DNA from 3 places in the Enterobacter sp. C3_dUdeg genome. Region 1 is predicted to be linked to each of the others. Evidence: predicted binding sites of a transcription regulator. Region 1 holds the regulator's gene; each other region holds the start of a gene.

Region 1 (10,849 bases):
TTCAATTACAGACCTTTGATGTTCTCAGCTTCTAACTCGTTGAAGTATTTCAGCGTTTTAACCTTCAGCTCCATCGTGGACGGTTCGTCGCAGACGATGACGGATTTAGGATGCAGCTGCAGGCAGCTGATGGTCCACATATGGTTAACGTTGCCTTCAACGGCAGCCTGGAGCGCTTGCGCTTTCACGCCGCCCAGCACCAAAATCATCACTTCTTCGGCATCCAGCAGGGTGCCTACGCCTACGGTCAGGGCGTATTTTGGAACCTGGTTAACATCGCCGTCAAAGAAGCGGGAGTTTGCCACGCGCGTGTCATGGGTCAGCGTTTTAATACGGGTGCGGGAAGCCAGAGATGACGCCGGTTCGTTAAACGCGATATGACCATCATTACCTACACCACCCATGAACAGGTGGATCTTACCGTAAGAACGGATTTTTTCTTCATACTGACGGCATTCTGCGTCAATATCAGGCGCGTTTCCATTCAGCAGGTTAATATTTTCAGATGGAATATCAACGTGATCAAAGAAATTACGGTGCATAAAGCTATGGTAGCTTTCCGGGTGGTCTTTCGGTAAGCCAACGTATTCATCCATATTGAAGGTCACAACATGTTTGAAGCTAACCTGGCCTGCTTTATGCATCTCAACCAGCGCCTTATAGGCGGTCAGCGGCGTGCCGCCTGTCGGAAGTCCAAGAACGAAAGGACGATCGGCGGTCGGTTTAAAGGCGTTAATACGGTTAACGATATGGCGAGCGGCCCATTTACCGACTTGTTCAGCAGTTGCCAGGGGAATCAGTCTCATTGTTCACCTCAAGAGTTTAAGTAGAAGAGTGGGCGGATGGCTATCGGGACCTGATACTTAAGCGTAACCTGGAAACTTTCAGGCCGGATCAATCCGTCTTGATTTTTTGAATGATAAAATAAGTTTTCGCTGTTAGCCAGTGTAAGGGAGGGTGAATAACGATATTTGGTGACAAAAATCACAAAAAGTACGCGTTTAATTTGCGATACGAATTAATTTTTCACACACTCACAATGCCAGTGAAGCATCAACTGTATCTATAGTTCGTGACACAATAAAAAACAGAGCTGAGAACATGCCTTAAACGGGGTCTCATAGGGGGAAGAAAGTGAGTATTCTAGGTTATTTACAAAAGGTTGGCCGCGCGCTTATGGTGCCGGTCGCCACGCTGCCTGCCGCAGCCATCCTGATGGGTGTCGGCTACTGGATCGACCCCAACGGCTGGGGTAATACCAGCGCGCTGGCGGCGTTCTTTATCAAGTCAGGTTCCGCCATTATCGACAACATGTCCGTGTTGTTCGCGATTGGTGTGGCTTACGGTATGTCCAAAGACAAAGACGGTGCCGCTGCGCTGACGGGTTTTGTCGGTTTCCTCGTGTTAACCACCCTCTGCTCGCCTGCAGCGGTGGCCATGATCCAAAAAATTCCGGCGGACCAGGTTCCGGCGGCATTCGGTAAGATCAGCAACCAGTTTGTCGGTATCCTTGTGGGTATCATCTCCGCCGAACTGTATAACCGCTTCAGCAGCGTAGAGCTGCCAAAAGCGCTCTCCTTCTTTAGCGGTCGCCGCCTGGTTCCTATCCTGACCTCGTTTGTGATGATCGTTGTCGCGTTCATCATGATGTACGTCTGGCCGATGATTTTCGACGGTCTGGTGAACTTCGGTGAGCACATCCAGAAACTGGGTTCTGTCGGTGCGGGCGTGTACGCGTTCTTCAACCGTCTGCTGATCCCGGTCGGTCTGCACCACGCGCTGAACTCCGTATTCTGGTTCGACGTTGCCGGTATTAACGATATCCCTAACTTCCTGGGTGGCGCACAGTCCATCGAAGCAGGTAAAGCGGTTGTCGGTATCACCGGTCGTTACCAGGCGGGCTTCTTCCCGATCATGATGTTTGGTCTGCCGGGTGCTGCGCTGGCTATCTACCACTGCGCGCGTCCAGAGAACAAAGCAAAAGTGCTGGGTATCATGATGGCGGGGGCGTTCGCGGCCTTCTTCACCGGTATCACCGAGCCGCTGGAGTTCTCCTTCATGTTCGTGGCGCCGGTTCTGTATGTGATCCACGCCGTGCTGACCGGTATCTCCGTGTTCATCGCTGCCAGCATGCACTGGATTGCCGGTTTCGGCTTCAGCGCCGGTCTGGTGGATATGGTGCTGTCGTCCCGTAACCCGCTGGCGACCCACTGGTGGATGCTGATCCCGCAAGGTCTGGTGTTCTTCGCGATCTACTACATGGTGTTCCGTTTCACTATCACCAAATTCAACCTGATGACCCCGGGTCGTGAACTGGCCGTGGCCGGTAGCGAAGCGGATGGTCAGGATGTGAACGTGAGCGGTGCTCAGGATCAGGACGTTTCAGGCCTGGCGCGTCAGTACATCGCCGCTGTCGGCGGTTCTGACAACCTGACCGGTATCGACGCCTGTATCACTCGTCTGCGTCTGAACGTCAAAGACTCTTCCCTGGTGAACGAAGCGCTGGCCAAACGTCTGGGTGCTTCCGGCGTTATCCGCCTGAACAAAACCAGCGTGCAGATTATCGTTGGCTTCGTGGCAGAGAAAATTGCTAATGCCATGAAAACCACTGGTCCGGTAGCCGCAGCAGAAGCTTCTGCCGCACCTGCCGCCGCGCCAGCGGCTGCAAAACCGCAGGCGGTACCGAACGCCAAAACGGTAGCCGCGCTGGTTTCACCGGTAACAGGTGAAGTGGTTGCGATTGAGCAGGTGCCTGACGAAGCCTTCGCCAGCAAAGCTGTTGGTGACGGTGTGGCGGTGAAACCAACGGACAAAACCGTTGTGTCTCCGGCGGCCGGTACCATCGTGAAAATCTTCAACACCAACCACGCGTTCTGCCTCGAAACCGAAAATGGCGCGGAGATCGTTGTCCACATGGGTATCGATACCGTTGCGCTGAACGGTCAGGGCTTTACTCGCCTGGTGGAAGAGGGCGCTGAAGTGGTGGCCGGGCAGCCGATTCTGGAAATGGATCTGGACTTCCTGAACGCCAACGCGCGCTCCATGATAAGCCCGGTCGTTTGCAGCAACATCGATGACTTCAGTGGCCTGGTCATTCAGGCGAAAGGTCTGGTTGTTGCGGGGCAAACACCGCTGTATGAGATTAAAGGCAAGTAATCGCTCCTGAGTAGAGTCATGCCTTAAGCGGCGGGGGATATCCTCCGCCGCTTTTTTTTGCAGCAAAAGCCCCCATTATTTTCTTCAGAGACGTTTTAAGGGTTGTCACTACGTCCGGCTTATAAGATCATATGCCGTTATACGTTGTTTACGCTTTGAGGAATCCACGATGAGTGAGGCAGAAGCCCGCCCGAGTAACTTTATTCGTCAGATCATCGATGAAGATCTGGCCAGTGGTAAGCACACCACAGTTCATACCCGTTTCCCGCCGGAGCCGAACGGCTACCTGCATATCGGGCATGCGAAGTCCATCTGCCTGAACTTTGGCATTGCGCAAGACTACCAGGGACAGTGCAACCTGCGTTTCGATGACACCAATCCAGTAAAAGAAGACATCGAATACGTTGAGTCCATCAAGAATGACGTGCAATGGCTGGGCTTCAACTGGTCTGGCGATATCTGCTACTCCTCTGACTATTTCGATCAGCTGTACGCCTACGCGGTTGAACTGATCAACAAGGGTCTGGCGTATGTTGACGAACTGTCTGCTGATGAAATCCGTGAATATCGCGGTACGCTGACCGCCCCGGGCAAAAACAGCCCGTTCCGCGATCGCAGCGTGGAAGAGAACCTTGCGCTGTTTGAAAAAATGCGTGCCGGTGGCTTCGAAGAAGGCAAAGCGTGCCTGCGTGCCAAAATCGACATGGCGTCTCCGTTCATCGTGATGCGCGATCCGGTGCTGTACCGCATTAAGTTTGCGGAACACCATCAGACCGGCAACAAGTGGTGCATCTACCCGATGTACGACTTTACCCACTGCATTAGCGATGCGCTGGAAGGCATTACGCACTCCCTGTGTACGCTGGAGTTCCAGGACAACCGTCGTCTGTACGACTGGGTTCTGGACAACATCACCATTCCTGTACATCCGCGCCAGTACGAGTTCTCTCGTCTGAATCTGGAATACACCGTGATGTCCAAGCGTAAGCTGAACCTGCTGGTGACCGACAAGCACGTTGAAGGCTGGGATGACCCACGTATGCCAACCATCTCTGGTCTGCGCCGTCGTGGTTACACTGCCGCCTCTATTCGTGAGTTCTGCAAACGCATCGGCGTGACCAAGCAGGACAACACCATCGAGATGGCCTCCCTTGAATCCTGCATTCGCGAAGATCTCAACGAAAACGCCCCGCGCGCGATGGCCGTTATCGACCCGGTTAAACTGGTTATCGAAAACTATCCGCAGGGTGAAAGCGAGCTGGTCTCCATGCCTAACCATCCGAACAAACCGGAAATGGGTAGCCGTGACGTGCCGTTCAGCGGTGACATCTGGATTGACCGCGCTGACTTCCGCGAAGAAGCCAACAAGCAGTACAAGCGTCTGGTGCTGGGTAAAGAAGTGCGTCTGCGTAATGCCTACGTCATCAAAGCCGAGCGCGTAGAGAAAGATGCGGAAGGGAATATCACCACCATCTTCTGTTCATATGACGCTGAAACGCTGAGCAAAGATCCGGCGGATGGCCGCAAGGTGAAAGGCGTGATTCACTGGGTGAGCGCTTCCCACGCGCTGCCGGTAGAAATCCGTCTGTACGATCGTCTCTTTAGCGTGCCTAACCCAGGTGCAGCGGAAGACTTCCTGGCGACCATCAACCCGGAATCTCTGGTGATCAAGCAGGGTTATGCGGAGCCTTCTCTGAAAGCCGCTGAAGCGGGCAAAGCGTTCCAGTTCGAACGTGAAGGTTACTTCTGCCTGGACAGCCGTTACAGCACGGCGGAAAAACCGGTATTCAACCGTACCGTAGGCCTGCGTGATACCTGGACGAAGATCGGCGAATAATATTGCTGCTCTGGTCAATGAGAGACAAACGCCGCACTATGCGGCGTTTTTTTATTTTACGATCAGGGTATTAAGCCAGGGCCTAAAAAGGCGTGATAAAAATATCAGGTCAATGAGGTGCTACTTATTTTTCAAAAAAAAGTTTGTATCATTGCGGAAGTTAAAAAGGTTATAAAAAAGGAAAGGATTCTCACGTCTAGCTACTGAAATACCTGATAATTCCCCGCCATTCCTCGCCTCCTCACAAATGTTACAAAGCGCTACCAATTATGTGCACTTCGTCATAGTCCTGACTTTTGTCCGCTAAAAAGCATTGATAATTCGCGACGCGAAAAATAACCTAAAGACGGTAGTTAATTCGAGGGTATTTAAAGCTACCCCTGACCATTTGGTCTTTTTTATTTACGCCGCTTCAGGCGTTTTAATTCGTCAAAGAGGAATAATCTATGCGTACGTTCAGTGGCAAACGTAGTGCGCTGGCGCTGGCTATTGCCGGTGTGACAGCAATGTCGGGTCTGGTGGTGACACCAGAGGCGAAAGCGGTGGGCTTCATCGATGATTCTACCCTCACGGGCGGTATTTATTACTGGCAGCGTGAACGTGACCGTAAAGACGTCACCGAAGACAAATACAAAACCAACCTTTCTCACTCCACCTGGAACGCCAACCTGGACTTCCAGTCAGGCTATGCCGCGGATATGTTCGGTCTGGATATTGCTGCGTTTACCGCGATTGAAATGGCGGAAAACGGCGACAGCGCCCACCCGAACGAAATTGCCTTCTCCTCCAGCAACAAAGCCTATAAAGAAGACTGGTCCGGGGATAAGAGCGGTATCAGCCTTTACAAAGCCGCTGCAAAATTTAAATACGGTCCGGTTTGGGCGCGCGGTGGTTATATTCAGCCAACTGGCCAGACTCTGTTAGCACCGCACTGGAGCTTTATGCCGGGTACCTATCAGGGTGCCGAAGCCGGGGCGAACTTTGACTACGGTGATGCGGGTGCGTTGAGCTTCTCCTATATGTGGACCAACGAGTACAAAGCACCGTGGCACATCGAAATGGACAAGTTCTACCAGAACGATAAAAAAACCAAAGTCGATTACCTGCACTCGCTGGGCGCGAAGTACGACTTCAAAAACGATCTGGTGCTAGAAGCGGCATTTGGTCAGGCACAGGGCTATGTCGATCAGTACTTTGCTAAGGCCAGCTATAAATTCGATGTCGCGGGTAGCCCGCTGAGCACCAGCTACCAGTTCTACGGTACGCGCGACAAAGTCAGCAACGGTGGCGTCAACGACATTTATGACGGCACCGCGTGGCTGCAGGCGTTAACCTTCGGCTACAAGGTCGGTCAGGTTGATTTGCGTCTGGAAGGCACATGGGTGAAGGCGGAAGGGCTGCAGGGCTACTTCCTGCAGCGTATGACCCCGACCTACGCCTCCTCCAACGGTCGTCTTGATATCTGGTGGGATAACCGCTCAGACTTCAACGCCGACGGCGAGAAAGCGGTCTTCTTCGGCGCAATGTATGACCTGAAAAACTGGAACCTGCCTGGCTGGGCGGTGGGCGCTTCTTACGCTTACGCCTGGGACGCAAAACCTGCCGATATGGCCACGCCGGACGCATACTACGATCCCAACTATCGCCTGAAAGAGTCTTCCTACAGCTTAGATGCTATCTACACCCTGCAGGATGGCCGTGCGAAAGGCACGATGTTCAAACTGCACTTCACCCAGTATGACAACCACTCCGATATCCCGAGCTATGCGGGCGGTTACGGCAACATCTTCCAGGATGAGCGTGACGTGAAATTCATGGTTATTGCCCCATTCACCATCTTCTGATGAACGCACCGGCGGGCTGAGTCCCGCCGGCATGGAGACTGCACATGATGAAAAAAATTGTAATCGTCGCGTTGCTGGCATCAGGGCTGGTGGCGTGTGCTCAGAATCAGGCGCCGAAAGAGGACTCCCGTCTGAAGGAGGCGTATAGCGCCTGCATAAATACTGCGGAAGGATCGCCGGAGAAAATTCAAGCCTGTCAGAGCGTGCTGAACGTGCTGAAGAAAGAGAAAGCGCATGAGCAGTTCGCGACGCAGGAAAACGTCCGCGTGATGGATTATCAGGCCTGCATCCAGGCGCGTAAAACCGGTAACGATCAGGAAGTGGCGAAGCGTTGCGATAAGATCTGGAACGAGATACGCAATAACAATAAATAAGTGCTTTACGCCCGGTGGCGCTGCGCTTACCGGGCCTACAAAGGTGTCATAGCCCGTAGGCCCGGTAAGCACAGTGCCACCGGGCTTTTTCCAGGCAAAAAAAAAGCCAACCTTGCGGCTGGCTCAGAGTATGAATCTTATTATTTCGCGTCGTGCGCGTGATCGTCTTCGCGGCAATCGCCCTCAGCGCAGTGACCGTAAAGGTACAGGCTGTGGTTCGTCAGGCGGATGCCATGACGCGCCGCGATTTCACGCTGGCGCGCTTCGATGGAATCATCGCTGAATTCAATGACCTTGCCACAATCGAGGCAGATCAGGTGATCGTGGTGCTGCTGCTGGGTCAGTTCGAAAACAGATTTACCGCCTTCGAAATTATGACGGGTAACAATGCCTGCGTCATCAAACTGGTTCAGCACGCGATAGACGGTAGCCAGCCCAATCTCTTCACCCATGTCGATAAGACGTTTATAAAGGTCTTCCGCACTGACATGGTGATTGTCTGGACCCTGAAGCACTTCAAGGATTTTTAACCGAGGAAGCGTAACTTTCAGGCCAGCCTTCTTTAATGCGGTATTGTTGTCAGTCATGCGGAATCTGTCCTGTTGCTAAACGATTCACTTCTGTAGGAAGTGACAGAAAATGCACCCGGGATAATGCGTCTCATTATAGAACTGCCATGGCTAAATGAAAACTGCAAGTCTCAGGCAAAATATGCTTATAAAAACGTGGTATCACCAACAAACTTGCTCAATGGAAAACCACGTTTTATCAGGGAGACATTGTACAGGTCTGGGCGAAAAAGTTAAAAGATTGTAGCGATTAATTTAATCGGTTTGACCTGGAGCATGGGCGCAACCGCAGTTGCGCCGCGATAAAATCAGGCGTTCAGAATATCATCCAGGTGCAGTTCTTCACGGATCTGCTTCACCCACTTCTCAACGCGCTCTGCGGTCAGTTCTGGCTGACGGTCTTCGTCGATGGCCAGGCCTACGAAATGATCGTCATCGGCCAGGCCTTTAGACGCTTCGAAGTGGTAACCGGCGGTCGGCCAGTGGCCTACGATAACCGCGCCGTTCGGCTCAATGATATCGCGGATGGTGCCCAGCGCGTCACAGAAGTATTCGGCGTAGTCTTCCTGATCGCCACAGCCAAACAGGGCGACCAGCTTACCGTTGAAGTCCACTTCTTCCAGCGTCGGGAAGAAATCATCCCAGTCGCACTGGGCTTCACCGTAGTACCAGGTTGGGATACCCAGCAGCAGAATGTCATAGCCTTCCAGATCTTCTTTGCTGCTCTTGGCGATGTCATGCACATCAGCAACGTCTTTACCGAGCTGTTTTTGAATGTTTTTTGCGATATTTTCGGTATTGCCGGTATCACTGCCAAAGAAAATGCCGATGATTGCCATGAGTAAAATAACCTCTTGAAACTTAATAGTATGGTGGCGCAATTTGGCCACGGATAAGGGCAATAATAGCAGAACTGGCAACCCTGCGGAAACAGCTATCGCGCAGGACTGCACTCTGTGCTACATGAAAAGGGCGATAAAGGGGATTTTCAGACTTATGCCTGGCTGCGTAACGTCTCAAGCTGGACGAGCAACATCTCTTCAATGAGCTCGCTGCGGCTGATATTTCGCGCGTCAGCCAGCTCGTTCAGCGCATCGACGGCGTCGGCGTTAAGCTTCAGTTCGACACGCTTAAGCCCACGATTTTTATCGCGTTTAAGCTGGTTGCGTTTATTGATACGCAGCTGTTCATCGCGCGAAAGCGGATTCGTCTTGGGTCGTCCCGGGCGACGCTCATTCGCGAACAGATCTAGTGTCGTACGGTCCGTTTGTTCTTTGGCCATGATTCTGAGACTTCGGGGGAAACACGCCGCCCTGCTAATGCCCGGGCGATAAGCGCGCCATCATACATCACCAAAAACGGCACGCCAACGACTGGAAGCCCGCAGCCTTCCAGTCGCTTTCTTTTTAATCAATTTGCAGTATCAGCAAGATAGCGGCGAATGGCGCGCAGCACAGCATCCGGTTTTTCCGCATGCACCCAGTGCCCGGCACCGGCAATCACGTGGGCGCGAGCCTGCGGGAATTGGGCCAGCAGCGTGTCGCGGTACGCGTCGGTAACGTAAGGTGAGTTTCCGCCGCGAATAAAGAGAGTAGGGTGTGGCCAGGCGGGGACGGTTTCCCAGCCCACGATGTTATTGTATTGCTCCCAGAGCACCGGCACGTTAAAACGCCATTGGCCGTCAACAAATGACTTCAGCAGGAACTGCACGACGCCTTCTTCATCAAGATGCTCACGCATGACGGCAGCCGCCTGTTGGCGCGTAGCGACACCCGCTTCTGTGACCGCATTGATGGCGGCAAAAATCTCGTCGTGACGGCGGACGTCATAATCCACGGGCGCGACGTCAATCACCACCAGGCCGCTAATACGGTCCGGGGCCAGTGCCGTCAGGGCCATCACCGCTTTGCCACCCATTGAATGCCCGATGAGGGTCACCTTTTGCAGGTCGTGGGCATCCAGCGTATCCAGCAGATCCTGCGCCATCGCCGCGTAGGTCATCTCGTCGGAACGCCCGGAAAGACCATGATTGCGCATATCGACCTGTAAAATATCGTGGTCGGTAACCAGATCGCGCGCCAGCACGCCCAGGTTATCCAGGCTGCCAAAAAGCCCGTGAACCAGTACGATGGGAGAATTATTGTTCGGCGATTGTGCAGTTTGCGCTCGGGTATTCAATTTCATGGCAAAGTTCTTTTTTTACGTATGTCAGGTTAGGGTATCATGTTGACCATTCTGCCGCCCGGCTGCAAGGTTCCAGTTTAATCTGACTTTTGCGGCCAACCTGGTTTGACGCTATCCGCTGTTGGGATTTGACCTTATAATCCCAATGACTTGTATTCAGATAAGATATCGCACTGGATTAAGATGAAAACAATCGAAGTTGATGACGAACTCTATCAGTATATTGCCAGCCAGACGCGGCATATCGGGGAGAGCGCGTCCGACATTTTACGGCGCATGCTTAAAATTTCCGCCGCTTCACAGCCTGCTACCCCAGTCACCAAAGATGTCGTGTCTCAGCCGAGCGTTGTTGCACAAGCAAAACCTGTCGTGACGCCGGCAAAAGATAAAGTGCGCGCGATGCGCGAGCTGCTGCTCTCCGATGAATACGCGGAGCAGAAAAAGGCGGTTAACCGCTTTATGCTGGTGCTGTCTACACTTTACTCACTGGATAACAAAGCGTTTGCTGAAGCGACCGAGTCGCTTCACGGCCGTACTCGCGTCTATTTCGCGGGCGACGAGCAGACGCTGCTGCAAAATGGCAATCAAACCAAACCCAAACATGTTCCTGGCACCCCGTACTGGGTGATCACCAATACCAATACGGGCCGCAAGTGCAGCATGATTGAACACATCATGCAGTCCATGCAGTTCCCGGCGGAATTGATTGAAAAGGTTTGCGGTACAATTTAACCCTTGCATCAGAAGGACCCGGTAATGGCAAATCACAGCCGTGCAGGCCAACCTGCACAACAAAGCGATTTGATTAACGTCGCTCAGCTGACCGCGCAGTATTACGTGCTGAAACCGGTCGTGGGCAACGCAGAACACGCAGTGAAGTTTGGT
Region 2 (10,849 bases), on a different contig from region 1:
CCGCGCTCGAAGACGTTGCGGATGAAGCCACGCTGATGCGCGTCCTGCGCCAGTTCCGCCGTCGGGTGATGGTGCGCATTGCCTGGGCTCAGGCGCTGGAGCTGGTGAGCGAAGAGAGTACGCTGCAGCAGCTAAGCGAGCTGGCGCAAACGCTGATTGTCGCCGCGCGCGACTGGCTGTACGCCGCCTGCTGTAAAGAGTGGGGCACGCCGTGCAGCGAGGAAGGGGTTCCTCAGCCGCTGTTGATTCTGGGGATGGGCAAGCTGGGCGGCTGCGAGCTGAACTTCTCCTCCGACATCGACCTGATTTTTGCCTGGCCCGAGAACGGCTCCACGCGCGGCGGCCGTCGCGAGCTGGACAACGCCCAGTTCTTTACCCGTCTCGGTCAGCGTCTGATTAAGGCGCTGGATCAGCCGACGCAGGACGGTTTTGTTTACCGCGTGGACATGCGCCTGCGTCCGTTTGGCGACAGCGGACCGCTGGTGCTGAGCTTTGCCGCGCTGGAGGATTACTACCAGGAGCAGGGGCGCGACTGGGAGCGCTATGCGATGGTTAAAGCGCGGATTATGGGCGACAGCGACGACGCTTACGCCAACGAGCTGCGCGCCATGCTGCGCCCGTTTGTATTCCGTCGCTATATCGACTTCAGCGTGATCCAGTCCCTGCGTAATATGAAAGGGATGATCGCCCGTGAGGTGCGCCGTCGTGGTCTGAAGGACAACATCAAGCTCGGCGCGGGCGGCATCCGTGAAATCGAATTTATCGTTCAGGTCTTCCAGCTTATTCGCGGTGGTCGTGAGCCGTCCCTGCAGTCCCGCTCGCTTTTGCCGACGCTGAGCGCCATCGAGCAGCTGCACCTGCTGCCGGACGGCGACGCGCAAACCCTGCGCGAGGCCTATCTGTTCCTGCGTCGTCTGGAAAACCTGCTGCAAAGCATCAACGACGAACAGACCCAGACCCTGCCGGGCGATGACCTTAACCGGGCGCGCCTGGCCTGGGGCATGCGTGTGGACGACTGGGCGGCGTTAACCGAACGGCTGGATGCCCATATGGCAGGCGTGCGCCGCATCTTTAACGAGCTGATCGGTGATGACGAAAGTGAATCACCGGACGATGCCCTTTCCGAGCACTGGCGCGAGCTGTGGCAGGACGCGCTCCAGGAAGATGACACCACGCCGGTGCTGACGCACTTAACCGACGACGCCCGCCATCGCGTGGTGGCGCTGATCGCGGATTTCCGTCTTGAGCTGAACAAACGCGCCATCGGCCCGCGAGGTCGTCAGGTGCTGGATCACCTGATGCCGCACCTGCTGAGCGAGGTCTGCTCGCGGGCGGACGCGCCGGTGCCGCTGTCGCGCATGATGCCGCTGCTGAGCGGGATCATCACGCGTACCACGTATCTGGAACTCCTGAGCGAGTTTCCGGGGGCACTGAAGCACCTGATTACGCTCTGCGCCGCGTCGCCGATGGTGGCCAACAAGCTGGCGCGTTACCCGCTGCTGCTGGATGAGCTGCTCGACCCGAACACGCTGTATCAGCCAACGGCGACGGATGCCTACCGGGACGAGCTGCGTCAGTATCTGCTGCGCGTGCCGGAAGAGGACGAAGAGCAACAGCTGGAGGCGCTGCGCCAGTTTAAGCAGGCGCAGATGCTGCGCGTGGCGGCGGCTGACATCGCCGGAACGCTGCCGGTGATGAAAGTGAGCGATCACTTAACCTGGCTGGCAGAGGCGATCATCGACGCGGTGGTCCATCAGGCGTGGGTGCAGATGGTGGCGCGCTACGGCCAGCCGAAACATCTGGCCGAACGTGAAGGACGCGGCTTTGCGGTCGTGGGGTACGGCAAGCTTGGCGGCTGGGAGCTGGGCTATAGCTCCGATCTGGATTTAATCTTCCTGCACGACTGTCCGGTTGACGTAATGACCGACGGCGAGCGTGAAATTGACGGGCGCCAGTTCTACCTTCGCCTGGCGCAGCGCATTATGCATCTTTTCAGCACCCGCACCTCGTCGGGCATTTTGTATGAAGTGGATGCGCGCCTGCGTCCGTCCGGCGCGGCGGGCATGCTGGTGACCTCGACGGAGTCCTTCGCCGATTACCAGAAGAGTGAAGCCTGGACGTGGGAGCATCAGGCGCTGGTGCGCGCTCGCGTGGTGTACGGCGATCCGCAGCTCAAAACGCAGTTTGACGTCATCCGTAAGGACGTTCTGACGACGGTGCGAGAGGGCGCCACATTACAAACTGAAGTGCGCGAAATGCGCGAGAAAATGCGCGCGCATCTCGGCAATAAACACCGCGATCGCTTTGATATTAAAGCCGACGAGGGCGGGATTACCGATATTGAGTTCATTACCCAGTATCTGGTGCTGCTGCACGCCCACGACAAGCCGAAGCTGACGCGCTGGTCCGATAACGTGCGCATTCTGGAGCTGCTGGCGCAAAACGACATCATGGACGAGCAGGAGGCGCAGGCTTTAACCCGCGCCTACACGACGCTTCGCGATGAGCTTCATCACCTGGCGCTGCAGGAGCAACCGGGGCACGTGGCGCTGGACTGTTTTGCTCATGAACGTGCTCAGGTTACGGCCAGCTGGCAGAAGTGGCTGGTGGAACCGTGCGTAACAAATCAAGTGTGATATTATCGCGCGCAAATTGTGAATCTTTCTGGAGTCAGGAATGAAAGTAACACTGCCAGAGTTTGAACGTGCTGGGGTAATGGTTGTTGGGGATGTGATGCTGGATCGCTACTGGTATGGGCCTACCAGCCGCATCTCTCCGGAAGCACCGGTACCGGTGGTTAAGGTCGACACCATTGAAGAGCGTCCCGGCGGCGCGGCAAACGTGGCGATGAACATTGCCTCTCTGGGCGCGCAGTCGCGTCTGGTGGGCTTGACCGGCATCGACGATGCGGCGCGCGCGCTGAGCAAGTCGCTGGCGGACGTGAACGTGAAGTGCGACTTCGTCTCTGTTCCGACCCACCCAACGATTACGAAACTGCGCGTGCTGTCGCGCAACCAGCAGCTGATCCGCCTCGACTTTGAAGAAGGGTTCGAAGGCGTTGATCCTGAGCCGCTGCACGAGCGTATCAACCAGGCGCTGGGCAATATCGGCGCGCTGGTGCTGTCCGACTACGCCAAAGGCGCGCTGGCGAGCGTGCAAACGATGATTCAGCTGGCGCGTAAAGCCAACGTGCCGGTGCTGATCGACCCGAAAGGGACCGATTTTGAGCGCTATCGCGGCGCGACGCTGCTGACGCCAAACCTCTCCGAGTTTGAAGCGGTGGCGGGCAAATGCAAAACCGAGGACGAACTGGTTGAGCGCGGCATGAAGATCATTGCCGATTTCGAGCTGTCCGCGCTGCTGGTGACCCGCTCCGAGCAGGGGATGACGCTGCTGCAGCCGGGCAAAGCGCCGCTGCATATGCCAACCCAGGCGCAGGAAGTGTACGACGTGACCGGTGCCGGTGATACGGTGATCGGCGTGCTGGCGGCGACGCTGGCAGCAGGAAACTCGCTGGAAGAGGCGTGCTACTTCGCTAACGCCGCGGCGGGCGTGGTCGTCGGTAAACTCGGGACCTCAACCGTTTCGCCAATCGAGCTGGAAAACGCGGTGCGCGGTCGTGCGGATACCGGTTTTGGCGTCATGACCGAAGACGAGCTGAAGGTGGCCGTCGCCGCCGCGCGCAAGCGTGGTGAAAAAGTGGTGATGACCAACGGCGTGTTCGACATTCTGCACGCGGGCCACGTTTCGTATCTGGCGAACGCGCGCAAGCTGGGCGATCGCCTGATTGTGGCGGTTAACAGCGATGCATCGACGAAACGCCTGAAGGGCGAAACGCGTCCGGTGAACCCGCTCGAGCAGCGCATGATTGTGCTCGGCGCGCTGGAAGCGGTGGACTGGGTGGTGTCGTTTGAAGAAGATACCCCGCAGCGCCTGATTGCCGGCATTCTGCCGGACCTGCTGGTAAAAGGTGGGGATTACAAGCCGGAGCAAATCGCGGGTAGCGAAGAGGTCTGGGCCAACGGCGGCGAGGTGATGGTGCTCAACTTTGAGGACGGGTGCTCAACCACCAACATCATCAAGAAGATCCAGAAAGACAGTCAGTAAAAAACGGGCCAGCTGGCCCGTTTTTTTCTCCCTCTCCCTGTGGGAGAGGGCTGGGGTGAGGGCATCAGGCCGCACTTACTCCTGGTCATCCACCGGTGGAATGGCCGGTGCCGGCTTCACTTCTTCCGGCGCATGGCGGTTTTCCAGCTCGCTCAGACGCTGTTCCAGCAGCGCCAGCTTCTCGCGGGTGCGCAGCAGAACCTGGGTCTGCACGTCAAACTCTTCGCGGCTGACTAAATCAAGGCGAACCAACTGCGCCTGGAGCGTCTGGCGGATTTTCTTTTCTACGTCATCACCAAATTCACGAATGCCTTTTGGCATAGATTCATGAACCTGACGCGCGATCTGCTCAATTTTTTTCGGGTCAATCATTGGCGTTTCCCTTGATGGAAAAGTGTTAGTGTCCATTGTAGCGCGTCATGCCCGGGGTAAACAAAATTGTTTGATGCTTATGCATTGCCCAGGATAATCAATAGCGTTATAGTTATCTCGCTTATTCTCAGGGCGGGGCGAAATTCCCCACCGGCGGTAAATCAGCGTGACGCTGAAAGCCCGCGAGCGCTTTGGGTGAATACTCAAAGGTCAGCAGATCCGGTGTAATTCCGGGGCCGACGGTTAGAGTCCGGATGGGAGAGAGTAACGATCAAGTCGGGCATGGGCCCGCTCACGTTATCTTTTTGCCGCTTATACGGCGCTCCTAAGACTGCCCTGATTCTGGTAACCATAATGTTAATGAGGTTTTTTTACCATGAATCAGACGCTACTTTCCTCTTTTGGCACTTCAACTCAACGTGTTGAACATGCACTGGATGCACTGCGCGAAGGCCGCGGTGTGATGGTGCTTGACGATGAAAACCGTGAAAACGAAGGCGACATGATTTTCGCCGCCGAAAACATGACCGTTGAACAGATGGCGCTGACCATCCGTCACGGCAGCGGCATCGTATGCCTGTGTATTAATGAAGATCGTCGTAAGCAGCTCGATCTGCCGATGATGGTCGAAAACAACACCAGCGCCTTTGGTACCGGTTTTACCGTGACCATTGAAGCGGCGCATGGCGTGACCACAGGTGTGTCTGCGGCTGACCGTCTGACCACCGTACGTGCAGCGATTGCTGATGGTGCGAAGCCATCCGATCTGCACCGTCCAGGCCACGTCTTCCCACTGCGTGCGCAGGCGGGCGGCGTGTTGACCCGCGGTGGTCACACCGAAGCGACGATCGACCTGGTGACGCTGGCTGGCTTCAAACCTGCTGGCGTGCTGTGCGAACTGACCAACGATGACGGCACCATGGCGCGCGCGCCGGAATGCATTACCTTTGCCCGCCTGCACAACATGCCGGTGGTCACGATTGAAGATCTGGTTGAGTATCGCCAGGCGCACGAGCGCAAAGCCAGCTGAAAATAAAAACGCCGGGATATCCCGGCGTTTTTTTACCCGATTCCTGCGGTCTGCAGCAGAACCAGACTTAATCCCATCACCGACATTCCGCACAGCACGCCATAGCTGGGGTTGTTGTTAGGATCGATCTCCTTCGCCAGCGGCATCAGTTCATCCACCGAAAGCGCAACCATGATCCCGGCTACCGCGGCCATAATCGCCGCCATCACTACCGGAGAGACCAGGCTACCAAGGATCAGCCAGGCCAGTACGCCGCCAAGGATTTCGGCCATCCCGGAAATGCCCGCCCAGAACACCGCGGTGCGTTTCGATCCCGTTGCGGCATACACGGGTCCGGCGACGGCCAGTCCTTCAGGAATATTGTGTAAGGCGACCGCCAGTGCGATGCCAAAGCCCATCTCAAGATTGCTGCTGGCCGTCACGTAGGTAGCGACCCCTTCCGGGAAGTTGTGCAGGCTGATGCCAAGCGTTAACAGCACGGCGGTACGCTTGATATTGCGCGGCATGGGCGTCACGTTTTTCTGCATTAAATCCTGCGGATGCGCGTGCGGTAGCATCCGATCGAGGGCAAAGTATCCCAGCAGGCCAAAGACAAACATGCCGTAGCCCAGCAGCGGAGACATGCCTTCCGTGCCCAGCGCGGCAGGCAGCATCTCCATCAGGGAGATGAGCAGCATGATCCCGGCAGCAAAGCCCAGTGAAAAGGCCAGTACGCGGTTAGAGGGCTTTTGGCCGAGCACGCCGAGGAGCGCACCGATGAAGGTCGCGGCGCCCGCCAGTATGGTCAGGATCAGGGGGACTGACATGCATTGCTCCTTATGATAATCATTCTCATTAATATAAATGATTCATTTCTGGCAAAGCGAGGGTGAAAACCCGGCTTTACACATTCCTTACATTCAAATTTCCTGATGATGATCTTCACGCTTATCTGCGTTCATCTTTGCCGGATTGCGCGTAATGTAGCACCATTAAATTGACACCTTCTGTAAGGATATCACCATGACTTCTTCCCGTATGCCAGCCCTGTTTTTAGGCCACGGTAGCCCAATGAACGTTCTGGAAGACAACGTCTATACCCGCGCCTGGCGTCATCTTGGCGAGACGTTGCCGCGTCCGAAAGCGATCGTGGTGGTGTCTGCACACTGGTTTACCCGTGGGACGGGCGTGACCGCCATGGAAGCGCCAAAAACCATTCATGATTTTGGCGGCTTCCCGCAGGCACTGTACAACACGCATTATCCGGCCCCCGGCTCGCCTGAGCTGGCGCAAAAGCTGGTAGAGTTGCTGGCACCTGTCCCTGTGACGCTGGATAAAGAAGCCTGGGGCTTTGACCATGGCTCCTGGGGAGTGCTGATTAAAATGTATCCTGACGCGGATATCCCGATGGTGCAGTTGAGCATCGACAGCACTAAACCGGCGGCCTGGCATCTGGAGATGGGGCGTAAGCTGGCAACCCTGCGTGATGAAGGCATCATGCTGGTGGCGAGCGGCAACGTGGTGCATAACCTGCGTACCGCACGCTGGCACGGTGAGAACACGCCGTACCCGTGGGCAACCTCTTTTAACGACTACGTCAAAGCGAACCTGACCTGGCAAGGCCCGCTTGAGGAGCATCCGCTGGTGAACTATCTGGATCATGATGGCGGTTCGCTCTCTAACCCGACGCCGGAACACTTCCTGCCGCTGCTGTACGTTCTTGGCGCGTGGGATGGTCAGGAACCGGTGACGATCCCGGTCGACGGTATTGAGATGGGCAGTCTGAGTATGCTGTCGGTGCAGGTGGGATAATAAAAGCAAAACGGCAACCTCAGGTTGCCGTTTTTAGTGTTTGCACCCTCTCCCTGTGGGAGAGGGGCGGGGTGAGGGCATCAGGCTGCGGCCTATTCGACAAAAATGTGCGGATAAAACCGTGACAGATCCTGCGTGATCAGCGCGCGATCTTCGCGAATGCCAATCCCGGCCGGTTGATCGTTGATGAGCCAGCTGCCAATCAGGGTATAACTGTCGCCAAATTTCGGGAGTTGATAGAACTCCTGGACGATCATCCCTTCTTCGCCGTATGGCCCTTCAACCGCTTCCAGCGTCTTGCCGTTTTCGATAATCGAGACGTTTGCGCCTTCGCGGGAGAAGATCGGCTTAACAACGTATTTTTCCATTTGCGGGTAATCATCTTCCGCAAAATAGGCTGGCAGCAGGTTCGGGTGGTTCGGGAACATCTCCCAGAGCATCGGCAGCAGGGCTTTGTTAGAGATGATGCTCTTCCAGGCCGGCTCCAGCCAGCGTACGCCAGCATCTTCCAGCTTGGTGGAGAACATCTCGCGCAGCATGTATTCCCACGGGTAGAGCTTGAACAGGTTGCTTATCACCTGGTCCTGCATATCCGTAAACTGACCTTTTTCACCCAAGCCGATATCCTCGATATAGAGGAACTCGGTCGCCACTTCCGCTTCGGCGGCGCAGTCCTGCAGATATTGAACCGTGCCACGGTCTTCTTCCGTGTCGCGGCAGCAGGCGAGATGGAGCAGGTTAAAGCCATGCTGTTCACGCAGCTCGGCAAAACGCTCAATCAGCTTTTCCTGCAGGCTGTTAAACTGGTCGCTGCCTTCCGGCAGGTTTCCGGCATTGGCCTGGTCTTCCAGCCAGATCCACTGGAAGAACGCCGCTTCATACAGAGAGGTTGGCGTATCGGCGTTGTTTTCCAGAAGCTTCGGTTCACCTTTGCCGTCCCACGCCAGATCCAGGCGAGAGTAAAGCGAAGGCTGATTCGTTTTCCACGACTGGCGCACAAAGCCCCATGTGTGCTTCGGAATGCGGAACTTTGCCATCAGCTCGTCGCTGTCGATGACCTTTTCCACGACCTTCAGGCACATCTGGTGCAGCTCGGCCGTCACCTCTTCCAGTTTTTCCACCTGAGCCAGCGTGAGCTTGTAATAGGCGTCTTCACACCAGTACGGCTCGCCGTACATGGTGTGGAAGTTAAAACCGTACTCGGTGGCTTTTTCGCGCCAGTCCGGGCGCTCGGTGATACTGACTCGTTCCATGATCAGCCGCCCATTGAGCGAGTAGAGGAGGTGCCTGTCGCACTACGCTGCATGCTGGTCTGCTTCGCCACAGATTCACCAAACCCGCCGCGGGTGATGGTGCTGGTGGTCGCAGGCTTCGGCGCCATCGCCGTTTTCGGAACGTTCACGGTGCGGCCAGGGGTCGCTGCGCCGTAGCCTTTGCCGCTGGCATCGGTATATTGACCGTAAGCCGGGCTGGCCGGGTTTTTCGAGCTAAACAGCGGCTGCTGCTGGTAGCCCGCACCGCCGCCCATCAGACGACCCATCATGTAGCCTGCCATCAGCGGCATCCAGAAGCTGCCGCTGGACTGAGCCTGCGCCTGATTTTCAGGTGCGGTGCCTGCCTGAGCCGGTGCCTGCTGGCACTGACCTTCACCAAACTCCGCCACGCAGTCTTCGCGTGAGGCATATTTCGGCGCAGTACGTTCCGCTTCTTTCAGAGCGCTGGTGTAAGCCGTTTTACATTCGGCGGCTTTGCCGGTTGCGGCGGAGCAGTCGTCTGCGTTTTGATACAGCGAAACCGTTTCGTCATTTTTCTCACAGCCTGCCAGCATAAAGACAGCCGTGACCGCCAGCGCAACAGGGGTGAGGTGACGCGCGTTCCAGCTCTTGCGGAACGAAGCGTGATTTATGGATTTTGTCCGTTTCATGTTTGTCTTCCAGGACCCAGTGGTAATAACGCTCAGGATAGAGGATGAGTGGTTGAAAATGAAGCGAAGAGGGGCGGAATCAGGGGGATCTTTACGTTGGCTTACGTTCGGATGTGATTCAGATGCGCCCCTTTCCCTGTGGGAGAGGGGCGGGGTGGAGGGCATCAGGCCGCAGTGGGCCTGATAACACTCTTAGTTACGGAACGGATTATTGCCTTTGCTGGCGGATGTAGTGGTACGCGCAGCGGCCGGCTGTGCCGCAGGGGTGCTACTGTTAGCGTTGAAGTTATCAACCGCGGCAACCTGCTCCGGGTTCTCCGGCGCAACGCTGTCCGGAGAGGTGGAGACCGGTTTGCCCAGCGCGCTGTTCAGCATCTGCAGGTCTTGCTCGTTCAGCGTACCCAAAGCCTGTTTGATGTTCAGCTGGTTAATCAGGTACTGGTAACGCGCGCTTGAGAGCTGCTGTTTCGCGTTGTACAGCGTGGTGGTCGCGTCGAGCACGTCCACGATAGTACGTGTACCGACCGAGTAGCCCGCTTCCATCGCATCCAGAGAGCTCTGCGCAGACACAACGGCCTGTTTATAGGCGTTGATGCTGCTGATCGAGGCGTTCACGTTGTTGAAGGAGGAACGTACGGTCTGCACCACGTTGCGGTGGGCGCTTTCCAGCTGCTCGCTCGCGCCAACAAAGTTGTACTGCGCCTGTTTCACCTGAGAGTTGACCTGACCGCCCTGATACAGTGGCAGGGAGAAGCTCAGACCCACTTTATTCTGACCCATATTGCTGTCGTCATACTGGGACGTATTGGTTTTAGAGCCGCTATAGGACGTATCAGAGACACCGGTAGACGCGCTCAGGCTCAGGGTTGGCAGATGGCCGTCCTGCGCCTGACGAATTTGCTCGCGGGCCAGGTCCTGGCTCAGACGCGCCTGCAGCAAACTCAGGTTGCGGTTTTCCGCCTCTTTCAGCAGGGCGTTAACGGCCTGCGGTTTATCCGTTTTAAAGCTGTCCACGTTCAGCGACGCCAGCTCAGGATAGTAATTCCCGGTGACCTGACGCAGGGATTCCAGCGCGTTGTCGAGGTTGTTACGCGCGGTCACTTCGTTAGCCAGCACGGTGTCGTACTGTGAACGGGCGTTCTGCACGTCGGTGATCGCGACCAGGCCCACGTTGAAACGCTGGGTAGTTTGATCTAACTGGCGGTAAATCGCCTGTTTCTGCGCTTCGGTGTAGGAGAGTGCGTCAATCGCGCTCAGCACGTTGAAGTACGCCGTGGCGGTGTTTAGGATCAGCGTCTGCTGGTCGGTCTGATAGGTCACATCCTGGATACCCGCGCTCTTTTCCTGCAGGGTCAGGGCGCGCCATTTGGACATATCAAACAGCGTCTGTGTCAATTGCAGTGAGGCGCTGGTAGCATTGGAGTTTACGCCGTTAGCGTCGCGGAAACCGTTGCTGTAGGTATAATCTGCACCTAAACCTAACTGTGGCAGCAAGGGGCTACGCGCTTCGTTAATCTTTTCAAACGCAGCATCACGATCGGCCGCTGATTTACGTAAATCAGGGTTGCCCAGACGTGCCTGCTGGTAGACCTGTAACAGGTTTTCCGCCTGGCTCATTGCACTGA
Region 3 (10,849 bases), on a different contig from region 1:
GGAGCATATTCATAAGTCTTCCTTGCCGTGAGGGTGAGTTCGCCCAGAGGCGAGTACTACTCTCGTTATCGGCAGGAAAGAGGGAAATTATAACGTTTTGTGATCATTTTTAATTAGCGTGGCTTCACTGGTCACACAGCTGCCGTTAATCATTAGGCCCACGCTTAGTGATGCAATTTGTGATGTGATAAGTGCAGAGTGGGAAAGCGCTTTGAATCTGTGGCAGGCGTCGTCGGATAAATAGTGCGGTCTGATGCCCTCACCCCGGCCCTCTCCCACAGGGAGAGGGAGAAAGGCCGCACCGAGCGGTCCCCTCGCCCCTTTGGGGAGAGGGTTAGGGTGAGGGGTAAGGTGTACTTTATTTCTTACTGATCTTATCCAGATACCCCATCACAAACGCAGACAGCACAAACGTCAGGTGGATGATGACGTACCACATCAGTTTGTTATCCGGCACGTTCTTCGCGTCCATAAAAACGCGCAACAGGTGGATAGAAGAGATCGCCACAATCGACGCGGCCACTTTATTCTTCAGCGACGAAGCATCCATTTTGCCCAGCCAGCTGAGCTTCTCTTTACGCTCGTCGATATCGAGCTGGGAGACAAAATTCTCGTAGCCGGAGAACATCACCATCACCAGCAGCCCGCCCACCAGGGTCATGTCCACCAGCGACAGCAGAACCAGAATCAAATCCGCTTCGGCAATAGAAAAAATGTTCGGCAGAACATGCCAGATTTCCTGAAAGAACTTAATCGTCAGTGCGATAAGTGCCAGCGAGAGGCCAAAATAGACGGGGGCCAGTATCCAGCGGGAGGCATACATGGCATTTTCAAAAAAGCGTTCCATAAAGTCCTGTTTGCAAAAGAAACCAGCGCCCAGTATATCTCAACGGCGCTGGCTGTTTGCAATAACTCAACGGTACGTCACTTAGACGTTGTCTGGGTTAACCTCGGGACGTGCGTACTCCGGCCAGACAAGCGCCACCAGTTCAGGATAGGCTTCCAAGCTGAACTCGCGAAAACACTGACGCAAATTTAATACGTCCAGATCGGAATAAGAGACCTTCTCGCCGTTAAGACAGCGCTTTTTAATATTGTCATAATATTTATAGACTGCTGAATTCAGATCGCTACAGCGACGCTGTGCCTCAAACAGTCCAGGCGTGTCATTAATTTCCGACATTTTCATGCGCTTAATTGTCGCGTGTAAAAAGTCAATATATTCGTGGTTCACCCGCCAGTACCAGACAGGCGTAACGGAGTTCATCAATACAGAGAAATGGTCTTCCCCTTCCTCTTTTGTCATCAGTTCAGGTTGCGGGGGTTCACTGGTGTCTTTCGACACTTTCGTTTTATTGAACTCCTGCATCAATAAAAGCACACCAGCGGTCAGTAATAGTAATGTGATGACCGTAAAAAAGATGCTGTTCATGGGTAGGCTCCATTTTTTTTGATTTTAAATTTGCCTCATGATATTGTCAACGAATCTCACGCCTTTACCAACCCCACCCTGTTGAAAATAAAGGAAATTAAAAATGCTGCCCGACTATCTCGTCCCGGCTAAGTACCACATTACGCCTGTGGAACAGCAACCGACGGAAGCAGAAAAAGAGGCCAGTTTCACTCAGGGGAAAAGAAAGCTCTCTGATTTCGAGCCCGATATATTAATTGGTGTTTCCCGAACTGGCAAATCCCGAAATATGTTGCTGGAAGAGCACGATCGCCATATAAAAGACCGCTTATTTCGCGCCATAAAAATTGAAGCCTTTGTCCACCTGCTGAATGACCTGCAGGCCGAGGGTGAAATAGATGCCCAGAAACTAAGTCAAATAATGGCCGAGAAAACCGAAGAAATTAATGAAGCGGGCAATGAAATTTGGCTTAATTTAATTACGCGCGAAAAAAACAACCCAATCTTTTATAGCCTGGGGGAAGATTAACGTGAAAGAAGTTAAAAACAACGACGTTTATTTGACTTTAGATGATAAAAAAAGTGATGAATTTATCTTAAAGCAAAATCTCGACGCGCTAAGAAACACAAAAAATGACGAGATGACGCGTATTACGCAAGACCTGGTATCGATCCCGGCGACGCTGGTTCGTCTGAAGTGGCAGAATCGCCGTGAAATTTATCCGCTACAGGTCAAAGAAGAGATTTACGGTGCCGTGATGAACGCCATCATAGAGCAGCGTCCCGAGCTGAAAGAGAAGCTTCTGGGACGTCTTGAGGCCAATTATCAGTATCTGCTTGCCAGAGAAATCTCCACCCTGCGTCTGACGCGCAAGCTGTCCGACGGTGAGTACCGTACCTCAAACGTCACCTGCGTGGCGCTTGATGAGGACGCGCTGGCAATCCCTTCTACCGCACCGACGGATAATAAAAACGCTTAAGCCGACAGGCATAAAAAAAGCCGGCTTTCGCCAGCTTCTTTATCACTTCGAGGCCGCTTTCTCTTCGCCGACCAGTCCAATCTTCAGGTAACCCGCCTGATGCAGCGTGTCCATTACCTTCATCATGGTTTCATAATCAACGGTTTTATCCGCGCGGAAGAAGACCGTGGTGTCTTTCTTACCGCCCGTAAGCTGCTCCAGCGCCGGGATGACCGAGTCGGCCGTCACCGGGTCGTTCCCGAGGAACATTGATTTATCCGCTTTCACCGACAGGTAGATAGGCTTCTCCGGGCGCGGCTGGGGCTGGCTGGAAGAGGCGGGCAGATTCACCTTCACATCCACCGTCGCCAGCGGCGCGGCCACCATGAAGATAATCAGCAGAACCAGCATGACGTCGATAAACGGCGTCACGTTGATTTCATGCATTTCGCCGTTATCGTCCAGATTTTCGTTTAGACGCATCGCCATACTCTTAACCTGCGCGCAGTTTAGACGCCGCGTGCACCGGCTTAACCGAGCTGGCGTTCAGGTCGAGATCGCGGCTTTGCAGCAGCAGAACCTGCGCGGCAACATCACCCAGCGTGGCTTTGTAGCTGCCAATCATGCGTGCGAAGATGTTGTAGATAACCACCGCCGGGATAGCGGCGACCAGACCGATTGCCGTCGCCAGCAGCGCTTCTGCGATACCCGGCGCCACGACCGCCAGGTTGGTGGTTTGGGTCTGCGCGATACCGATAAAGCTGTTCATGATGCCCCAGACCGTTCCGAAAAGACCGATGAACGGTGAGATCGCGCCGATGGTCGCCAGATAGCCATTGCCGCGTCCCATGTGTCGGCCAACGGCCGCAACGCGACGCTCCAGGCGGAAACCGGTACGTTCTTTGATCCCTTCGTTATCTTCACTGCCAGCGGAGAGTTCCAGCTCGTTCTGCGCTTCGTTCACTAACAGGGTGGTCAGGCTTTTCGCGTGGAAGGATGAGGTCATATCTGAAGCCTGATCCAGAGAGCGGGCTTCAGCCAGCTGCTGCTGTTCCCGCTTAAGGCGACGCTTCTGCGAAAGCAGCTCGGCGCTTTTGCTGAAGAAGATAGCCCAGGTGACAACGGACGCCAGAATCAGGCCGATCATCACAATCTTAACCACGATGTCAGCATGCTGATACATGCCCCAAACGGAGAGATCCGTCTGCATCAAATTATTACCCACTCTGTATCTCCAGGACGCAAATCACAAAATCTGAGCGTAATAATATCAAAACGTCGTCGAATTGATAGTAGTTCTCATTAGTATTTGCATGGTGCCGTAATTTTCGTTCACTTTCCTTGCGCTTACGCAGTAAAAATTTCTTATGCAAATTTTTGCTAATATTTTCTGCTTATTCGATAAGCCCCGGGGTGCAGTTTTTTCCAATCGTGGTAGTCTGGACGTCCAGACGTATAAAAACAGGGTTAGCGAACATGACAAAGAAGCATCTTGATACCACGCTGGTACAGGCAGGACGCAGCAAAAAATATACGCAGGGATCGGTCAACAGCGTGATTCAACGAGCCTCCTCGCTGGTGTTTGATACCGTAGAGGAGAAAAAAATCGCCACGCGTAACCGCGCGAAAGGCGGGCTGTTTTATGGCCGTCGCGGCACGCTGACCCATTTCTCTCTTCAGGAAGCGATGTGCGAGCTGGAAGGCGGCGCGGGCTGCGCGCTGTTCCCGTGCGGGGCGGCGGCGGTCGCCAACACCATTCTGGCGTTTGTGGAACAGGGCGACCATATCCTGATGACCAACACCGCCTACGAGCCCAGCCAGGACTTCTGCACCAAAATCCTCAGCAAGCTCGGCGTAACGACCGGCTGGTTCGACCCGCTGATCGGTGAAGGCATTGCCGAACTTATTCAGCCAAACACGCGCATTGTGTTCCTGGAATCTCCGGGATCGCTCACCATGGAAGTTCACGACGTACCGGCTATCGTGAAGGCCGTGCGCAGCAAAGCGCCAGAGGCGATCGTGATGATCGACAACACCTGGGCGGCGGGCGTGCTGTTTAAAGCCCTGGAGTTCGACATTGATATCTCGATTCAGGCGGCGACGAAATACCTGATAGGCCACTCTGACGGCATGATTGGCACCGCGGTTTCCAACGCGCGCTGCTGGGATCAGCTGCGTGAAAATGCCTACCTGATGGGCCAGATGGTGGATGCAGATACGGCCTACATGACCAGCCGCGGACTCCGCACGCTGGGCGTTCGCCTGCGTCAGCACCATGAAAGCAGCCTGAAGGTGGCCGAATGGCTGGCGCAGCATCCGCAGGTTGAGCGCGTGAATCATCCCGCGCTACCGGGCAGTAAAGGCCACGAATTCTGGCAGCGTGATTTTACGGGCAGCAGCGGTTTGTTCTCGTTCGTACTGAAAAAGCGGCTGAATAACGACGAGCTGGCGAGCTATCTGGATAATTTTACCCTCTTCAGCATGGCCTACTCCTGGGGCGGTTTTGAATCCCTGATCCTGCCTAATCAGCCGGAACAGGTTGCGGCTCTGCGTCCCGGCGGTGAAGTGGACTTCAGCGGTACCCTGATTCGACTGCATATCGGTTTAGAAAATGTTGACGATCTGATTGCCGATTTAGCAGCAGGGTTCGAGCGTATCGTGTAGAGTGCTGGCTGAAAATGTACTCTCTGGACGCTTTTGTGGACACGGCAATGAGAAAAGTCTGCATGAGTTGCGCCCGGGATCAAACCCGACGGGCGAATAAGGGAGTACAATAGCGCTATATCTGCTGTTCCACAGGAAAGTCCATGGCTGTTATTCAAGATATTATCGCGGCGCTTTGGCATCACGACTTTGCCGCGCTGGCGGATCCTCACATCGTTGGTATCGTTTACCTCGTGATGTTCGCAACTCTTTTTCTGGAAAATGGATTACTGCCAGCCTCGTTTTTACCCGGTGACAGCCTGCTTTTACTTGCCGGGGCGTTAATCGGGAAAGGCGTCATGGACTTCACGCCAACAATGGTTATTCTCACCTCCGCAGCCAGCCTGGGCTGCTGGCTGAGCTATCTGCAGGGCCGCTGGCTTGGGAATACCCGCGTCGTAAAAGGCTGGCTGGCGCAGTTACCGCATAAATATCATCAGCGTGCGACCTGCATGTTCGACAGGCATGGCCTGCTGGCCCTGCTGGCGGGGCGTTTCCTCGCGTTTGTTCGCACGCTTCTGCCAACGATGGCGGGCATTTCCGGTCTGTCAAACCGCCGCTTCCAGTTCTTCAACTGGCTGAGCGCTCTGCTGTGGGTGGGTGTGGTCACCACGCTCGGCTATGCGCTGAATATGATCCCCTTTGTGAAACACCATGAAGATCAGGTGATGACCTTCCTGATGGTGCTGCCGATGTTCCTGCTGGTGGCAGGCCTGGTGGGAACCATCGCGGTGGTGATTAAGAAGAAGTACTGCAGCGCGTGATCCCCTCTCCCCATAGGGGAGAGAGGAAAAAGCTTAAGCTCCCTGCATGGTTCGGATGCGTGATGCATCTTCTCCCGGCGTAACGCCAAAATAGCGCTTAAACTCCCGACTGAACTGCGACGCGCTTTCGTAACCCACCCGCATTGCCGCCGCGCTGGCCTTCATGCCGTCGTGGATCATCAGCATCCGCGCCTTATGCAGCCGGTAGGTTTTAAGGTACTGCAGCGGCGAGGTGCTGGTCACCGACTTGAAGTTATGATGAAACGCCGAGACGCTCATGTTCGCTTCCGCCGCCAGCTGGTCGACGCTGAGGTTTTCCGTGTACTGGCTTTCGATACGCTTGAGCACGCGGCTTATCAGGCTGAAGTGGGTCTGTCGGCTCACCAGAGCCAGTAACGCCCCGCCGCCCGGACCCAGCAGCACATGGTAGAGAATTTCGCGGACGATCTGTTTGCCCAGAATACGCGCGTCCAGCGGCCTTTCCATCACGTCCAGCAGACGCTCAATGGCGCAGAGGATATCTTCCGACAGCGTCGCCGAGTTAATCCCGCTCGATGCCATAGACGGCTGGAAGAACTCATCTTCGCCAATCTCCATCAGCAGCTCCTGCAGCTGAAGAATATCGACGTTGACGCGAATACCGGCCAGCGGAACGGCTTCTGTCGCGAAGGTTTCACATTCGAAGGGTAAAGGTACCGTCAGGAGCAGATATTCATTGGTGTCGTAGCGGAACACGCGCTCGTTGATATAGCCAATTTTATGGCCCGAGAAGAGAAAAACGATGCCCGGCTGGTACATGACCGGCGTGCGCGTCCCGGGCTGCGTGCCGTAGAGCAGGCGAATGTCAGGAAGCAGATCGCTGACGCCATTTTCTTTATCTATCAGTCTTTTAATCTGCGCAGTGAGCTGATGGCAGATCGCTTCACGGTTCATATTACGTTACTCCGGGTACGGTTTCCGACGTTGACAGTGTGCGTGCTTTTCCGCGCTTTCTCCAGCGCTCTGTAGAAATGGGCAAGACATCGGCAGGAATGTGCATTGAGAGGATAGCCCCGGACGGCCACAATGTGCAGCATCAGGTCGCCCTCTGCGCCACCACGGTTTTTCACCCACTAAAGGGAACGAGCAATGAACAACTTTAATCTTCACACCCCAACCCGCATTCTGTTTGGTAAAGATGCTATCGCCGATCTGCGCGCGCAGATCCCCGCTGACGCCCGCGTACTGATCACCTACGGTGGCGGCAGCGTGAAAAAAACCGGCGTGCTGGATCAGGTTTACAGCGCCCTGGACGGTCTGGACGTGCGTGAGTTCGGCGGCATCGAGCCAAATCCGTCTTACGAAACGCTAATGAACGCGGTGAAAATTGCCCGCGAAGAAAATATCACCTTCCTGCTGGCCGTCGGCGGCGGCTCCGTGCTGGACGGCACCAAGTTCATCGCGGCGGCAGCGCACTACGCTGACGGCATCGATCCGTGGCACATTCTGGAAACCCGCGGCAGCGACATTAAAAGCGCCATCCCGATGGGCTCCGTGCTGACCCTGCCGGCCACCGGCTCTGAATCCAACAAGGGCGCGGTGATCTCCCGTAAAACGACCGGCGACAAACAGGCCTTTATGAACGAACACGTTCAGCCTGTGTTCGCGATCCTGGATCCGGTTTACACCTACACCCTGCCTGCGCGTCAGGTGGCGAACGGCGTGGTCGATGCCTTTGTTCATACCGTTGAGCAGTACGTCACGTATCCGGTAGATGCCAAAATTCAGGATCGATTCGCGGAAGGCATTCTGCTGACGCTCGTCGAAGAAGGTCCAAAAGCGCTGAAAGAGCCGGAAAACTACGACGTTCGTGCCAACGTCATGTGGGCGGCAACGCAGGCGCTGAACGGCCTGATCGGGGCTGGCGTGCCGCAGGACTGGGCAACCCATATGCTGGGCCACGAGCTGACGGCGATGCACGGTCTGGACCACGCTCAGACGCTGGCCGTTGTGCTGCCTGCGCTGTGGAACGAAAAACGGGATACCAAGCGTGCCAAACTGCTGCAGTACGCTGAACGCGTGTGGAACATCACCGAGGGTTCTGACGATGCGCGTATTGATGCCGCCATCGAAGCAACCCGCAGCTTCTTTGAAAGTCTGGGCGTGCCAACGCGTCTGTCTGGCTACGGCCTGGACGGCAGCTCCATCCCTGCCCTGCTGGCAAAACTCGAAGAACACGGCATGACCCACCTGGGCGAGCACGGCGATATTACGCTCGACGTGAGCCGTCGCATCTACGAAGCGGCACGCTAAGCGTTTTTGCCCTCCCGACTTTCGTTTTTTGACATTTCGTCCAGACTTAATGCACAACCCATCGCCGGAGGAACCCTCCGGCGATGCGCACCTGAAGGAGGAAAAATGGCAAACCAAACCGTAATCAAGCTGCAGGACGGCAACGTGATGCCCCAGTTGGGGCTAGGTGTATGGAAAGCCGGTAACGACGAGGTCGTCTCCGCCATTCATAAAGCCCTGGAAGTCGGCTATCGGTCCATTGATACCGCCGCCGCATATAAAAACGAGGACGGCGTGGGTAAGGCACTGGCCAGCGCTGGCGTCCCCCGCGATGAGTTATTCATCACCACGAAACTGTGGAACGACGATCAAAAACGTCCCCGCGAAGCGCTGGAGGAGAGCCTGGAGAAACTCCAGCTCGATTTCGTCGATCTCTGGCTGATGCACTGGCCGGTTCCGGCTATCGATCACTACGTTGACGCCTGGAAAGGGATGATTGAACTGCAGAAAGAGGGGCTGGTGAAAAGCATCGGCGTCTGTAATTTCCAGGTTCATCACCTGCAGCGGCTGATTGACGAGACGGGCGTTGCGCCAGTGATTAACCAGATCGAGCTGCACCCGCTGATGCAGCAGCGCCAGCTACACGCCTGGAACGCTACGCATAAAATCCAGACCGAGTCCTGGAGCCCGCTGGCGCAGGGCGGCGAAGGGGTGTTTGATCAAAAGATTATCCGTGAGCTGGCGGATAAATACGGTAAAACCCCAGCGCAAATCGTCATTCGCTGGCATCTGGACAACGGCCTGGTGGTCATCCCGAAATCGGTCACGCCATCGCGCATCGCCGAGAACTTCGACGTCTGGGATTTCCGTCTGGACAAAGACGAGCTGGGTGAGATTGCGAAGCTGGATAAGGGTAAACGTTTAGGCCCGGACCCGGACCAGTTTGGCGGGTAATCGCGTAAAAAAGCCGGGTGGCGGCTTCGCCTTACCCGGCCTACGTGTCGACATAAAAACCCCGGCTCGCCGGGGTTTTTTATTTACGCTTTGCGCTTCACGGGCTTCTTCACACTCGAATTACCGTTCGAACGCTGATGCACAATCGGCGTGTGCTTGGTCAGCGCCGGGCGCGTATTGCGGTTCTGGCGACGCGCTTCGCGCATCTCATCCAGCGTCGGGGCCGGTACCAGGCAGTCGCGGCGCGAGCCGATCAGGTGTTTTTTACCCATCTCTTCCAGCGCCTGACGGATCAGCGGCCAGTTTTTCGGATCGTGGTAGCGCAGCAGCGCTTTATGCAGACGGCGCTGTTTATCCCCTTTCGGCACCATCACCTCTTCACTCTTGTAGCCAATCTTACTCAGCGGGTTCTTGCCGGTGTAATACATGGTCGTCGAGTTAGCGAGCGGTGACGGATAGAAGTTCTGCACCTGATCCAGGCGGAAGCGACGCTGCTTCAGCCACAGCGCCAGGTTCACCATGTCCTCATCGCGCGTGCCCGGGTGCGCGGAGATGAAGTAAGGGATCAGGTACTGCTCTTTACCCGCCTGCTTTGAATAGGTATCGAACAGCTCTTTAAAGCGATCGTAGCTGCCCATGCCCGGCTTCATCATTTTCGACAGCGGGCCTTCCTCGGTGTGCTCCGGCGCAATCTTCAGATAGCCGCCGACGTGGTGCGTCGCCAGCTCTTTGATGTAGCGCGGATCTTCCACGGCGATGTCGTAACGTACCCCGGACGCGATCAGGATCTTCTTGATGCCCTTCAGGTCCCGCGCGCGGCGGTAGAGGTTGATCGTCGGCTCATGGTTAGTGTCCATATGCTCGCAAATGCTCGGATAGACGCAGGAGAGGCGACGGCAGGTTTGCTCCGCGCGCGGCGACTTGCAGCGCAGCATGTACATGTTCGCGGTTGGGCCGCCAAGGTCGGAAATCACGCCGGTAAAGCCCGGCACCGAGTCGCGAATCGCTTCGATCTCATTGATGATCGAATCTTCAGAGCGGCTCTGGATAATACGCCCTTCGTGCTCGGTAATGGAGCAGAACGAACAGCCGCCGAAGCAGCCGCGCATGATGTTGATCGAGAAGCGGATCATCTCATACGCCGGGATACGGGCGTTACCGTACGCCGGGTGCGGCACGCGCTTGTACGGCAGCGCAAAGACGCTGTCCATCTCTTCGGTGGAGAGCGGGATCGCCGGCGGGTTAATCCAGATAAAGCGCTCGCCGTGCTTCTGCATCAGCGCGCGGGCGCAGCCCGGGTTGGTTTCATGGTGCAGAATACGGGACGCGTGCGCGTAGAGCACCTTGTCGGCTTTCACCTTCTCGTAGGACGGCAGCAGCACGTAGGTCTTTTCCCACGGTTTCGGGCGCGGCGGCTGCACAACGATAGCCTTCGCTTCCGCTTTTTTCGGCTCAACCGGCTTGTTATCGGCACACGGCAGATCTTCGCCGTACGGGTGCGGGATCGGGTCGATTTTGCCCGGCATATCAATGATGCGGGAATCCACCCCGCTCCAGCCCGGCAGCGCCTCTTTTACCATGATGGCGGTATTGCGCACGTCGCGGATGCTGCTCACCGGCTCACCCTGCGACAGACGGTGCGCCACTTCCACCAGCGGACGCTCGCCGTTACCGTAAATCAGCATGTCGGCTTTGGAATCCACCAGCACCGAGCGGCGAACGGTATCTGACCAGTAGTCGTAGTGCGCGGTGCGGCGCAGGCTCGCCTCGATGCCGCCCAGGATCAC

What was found. Region 1 encodes Fur, which represses iron uptake genes when iron is present. Its sites were predicted from a motif close to ATAATAATGAGAACNACTATCAA; they were not measured.
Region 2: a site for Fur is predicted at 6,328-6,350, ahead of zupT (zinc transporter ZupT). Genes of this name have one in related genera too.
Region 3: a site for Fur is predicted at 3,657-3,679, ahead of exbB (tol-pal system-associated acyl-CoA thioesterase). Genes of this name have one in related genera too.

The regions. Positions count from the first base shown of each region.
Region 1 covers NZ_BAAKFX010000002.1:41,864-52,712, reverse strand. Annotated here, with positions in the region: gene nagB (glucosamine-6-phosphate deaminase) at 6-806, opposite strand; gene nagE (N-acetylglucosamine-specific PTS transporter subunit IIBC) at 1,135-3,156, shown strand; gene glnS (glutamine--tRNA ligase) at 3,326-4,993, shown strand; gene chiP (chitoporin ChiP) at 5,440-6,837, shown strand; gene chiQ (ChiQ/YbfN family lipoprotein) at 6,885-7,211, shown strand; gene fur (ferric iron uptake transcriptional regulator) at 7,352-7,798, opposite strand; gene fldA (flavodoxin FldA) at 8,089-8,619, opposite strand; gene ybfE (LexA regulated protein) at 8,775-9,062, opposite strand; gene ybfF (esterase) at 9,191-9,964, opposite strand; gene seqA (replication initiation negative regulator SeqA) at 10,148-10,696, shown strand; gene pgm (phosphoglucomutase (alpha-D-glucose-1,6-bisphosphate-dependent)) at 10,721-10,849, shown strand, end outside.
Region 2 covers NZ_BAAKFX010000009.1:128,465-139,313, reverse strand. Annotated here, with positions in the region: gene glnE (bifunctional [glutamate--ammonia ligase]-adenylyl-L-tyrosine phosphorylase/[glutamate--ammonia-ligase] adenylyltransferase) at 1-2,636, shown strand, start outside; gene hldE (bifunctional D-glycero-beta-D-manno-heptose-7-phosphate kinase/D-glycero-beta-D-manno-heptose 1-phosphate adenylyltransferase HldE) at 2,677-4,107, shown strand; gene ubiK (ubiquinone biosynthesis accessory factor UbiK) at 4,183-4,479, opposite strand; FMN riboswitch at 4,599-4,749, shown strand; gene ribB (3,4-dihydroxy-2-butanone-4-phosphate synthase) at 4,856-5,509, shown strand; gene zupT (zinc transporter ZupT) at 5,542-6,315, opposite strand; gene ygiD (4,5-DOPA-extradiol-dioxygenase) at 6,512-7,300, shown strand; gene AC27FC_RS18120 (glutathionylspermidine synthase family protein) at 7,393-8,553, opposite strand; gene AC27FC_RS18115 (DUF1190 family protein) at 8,556-9,224, opposite strand; gene tolC (outer membrane channel protein TolC) at 9,417-10,849, opposite strand, start outside.
Region 3 covers NZ_BAAKFX010000009.1:95,099-105,947, forward strand. Annotated here, with positions in the region: gene AC27FC_RS17945 (methyl-accepting chemotaxis protein) at 1-13, opposite strand, end outside; gene AC27FC_RS17950 (TIGR00645 family protein) at 359-847, opposite strand; gene AC27FC_RS17955 (ESA_00282 family adhesion-associated protein) at 929-1,432, opposite strand; gene AC27FC_RS17960 (hypothetical protein) at 1,536-1,940, shown strand; gene AC27FC_RS17965 (cytoplasmic protein) at 1,942-2,391, shown strand; gene exbD (TonB system transport protein ExbD) at 2,434-2,859, opposite strand; gene exbB (tol-pal system-associated acyl-CoA thioesterase) at 2,864-3,595, opposite strand; gene metC (cystathionine beta-lyase) at 3,847-5,034, shown strand; gene yghB (DedA family general envelope maintenance protein YghB) at 5,178-5,837, shown strand; gene AC27FC_RS17990 (AraC family transcriptional regulator) at 5,871-6,770, opposite strand; gene yqhD (alcohol dehydrogenase) at 6,966-8,129, shown strand; gene dkgA (2,5-didehydrogluconate reductase DkgA) at 8,235-9,062, shown strand; gene AC27FC_RS18005 (YgiQ family radical SAM protein) at 9,146-10,849, opposite strand, start outside.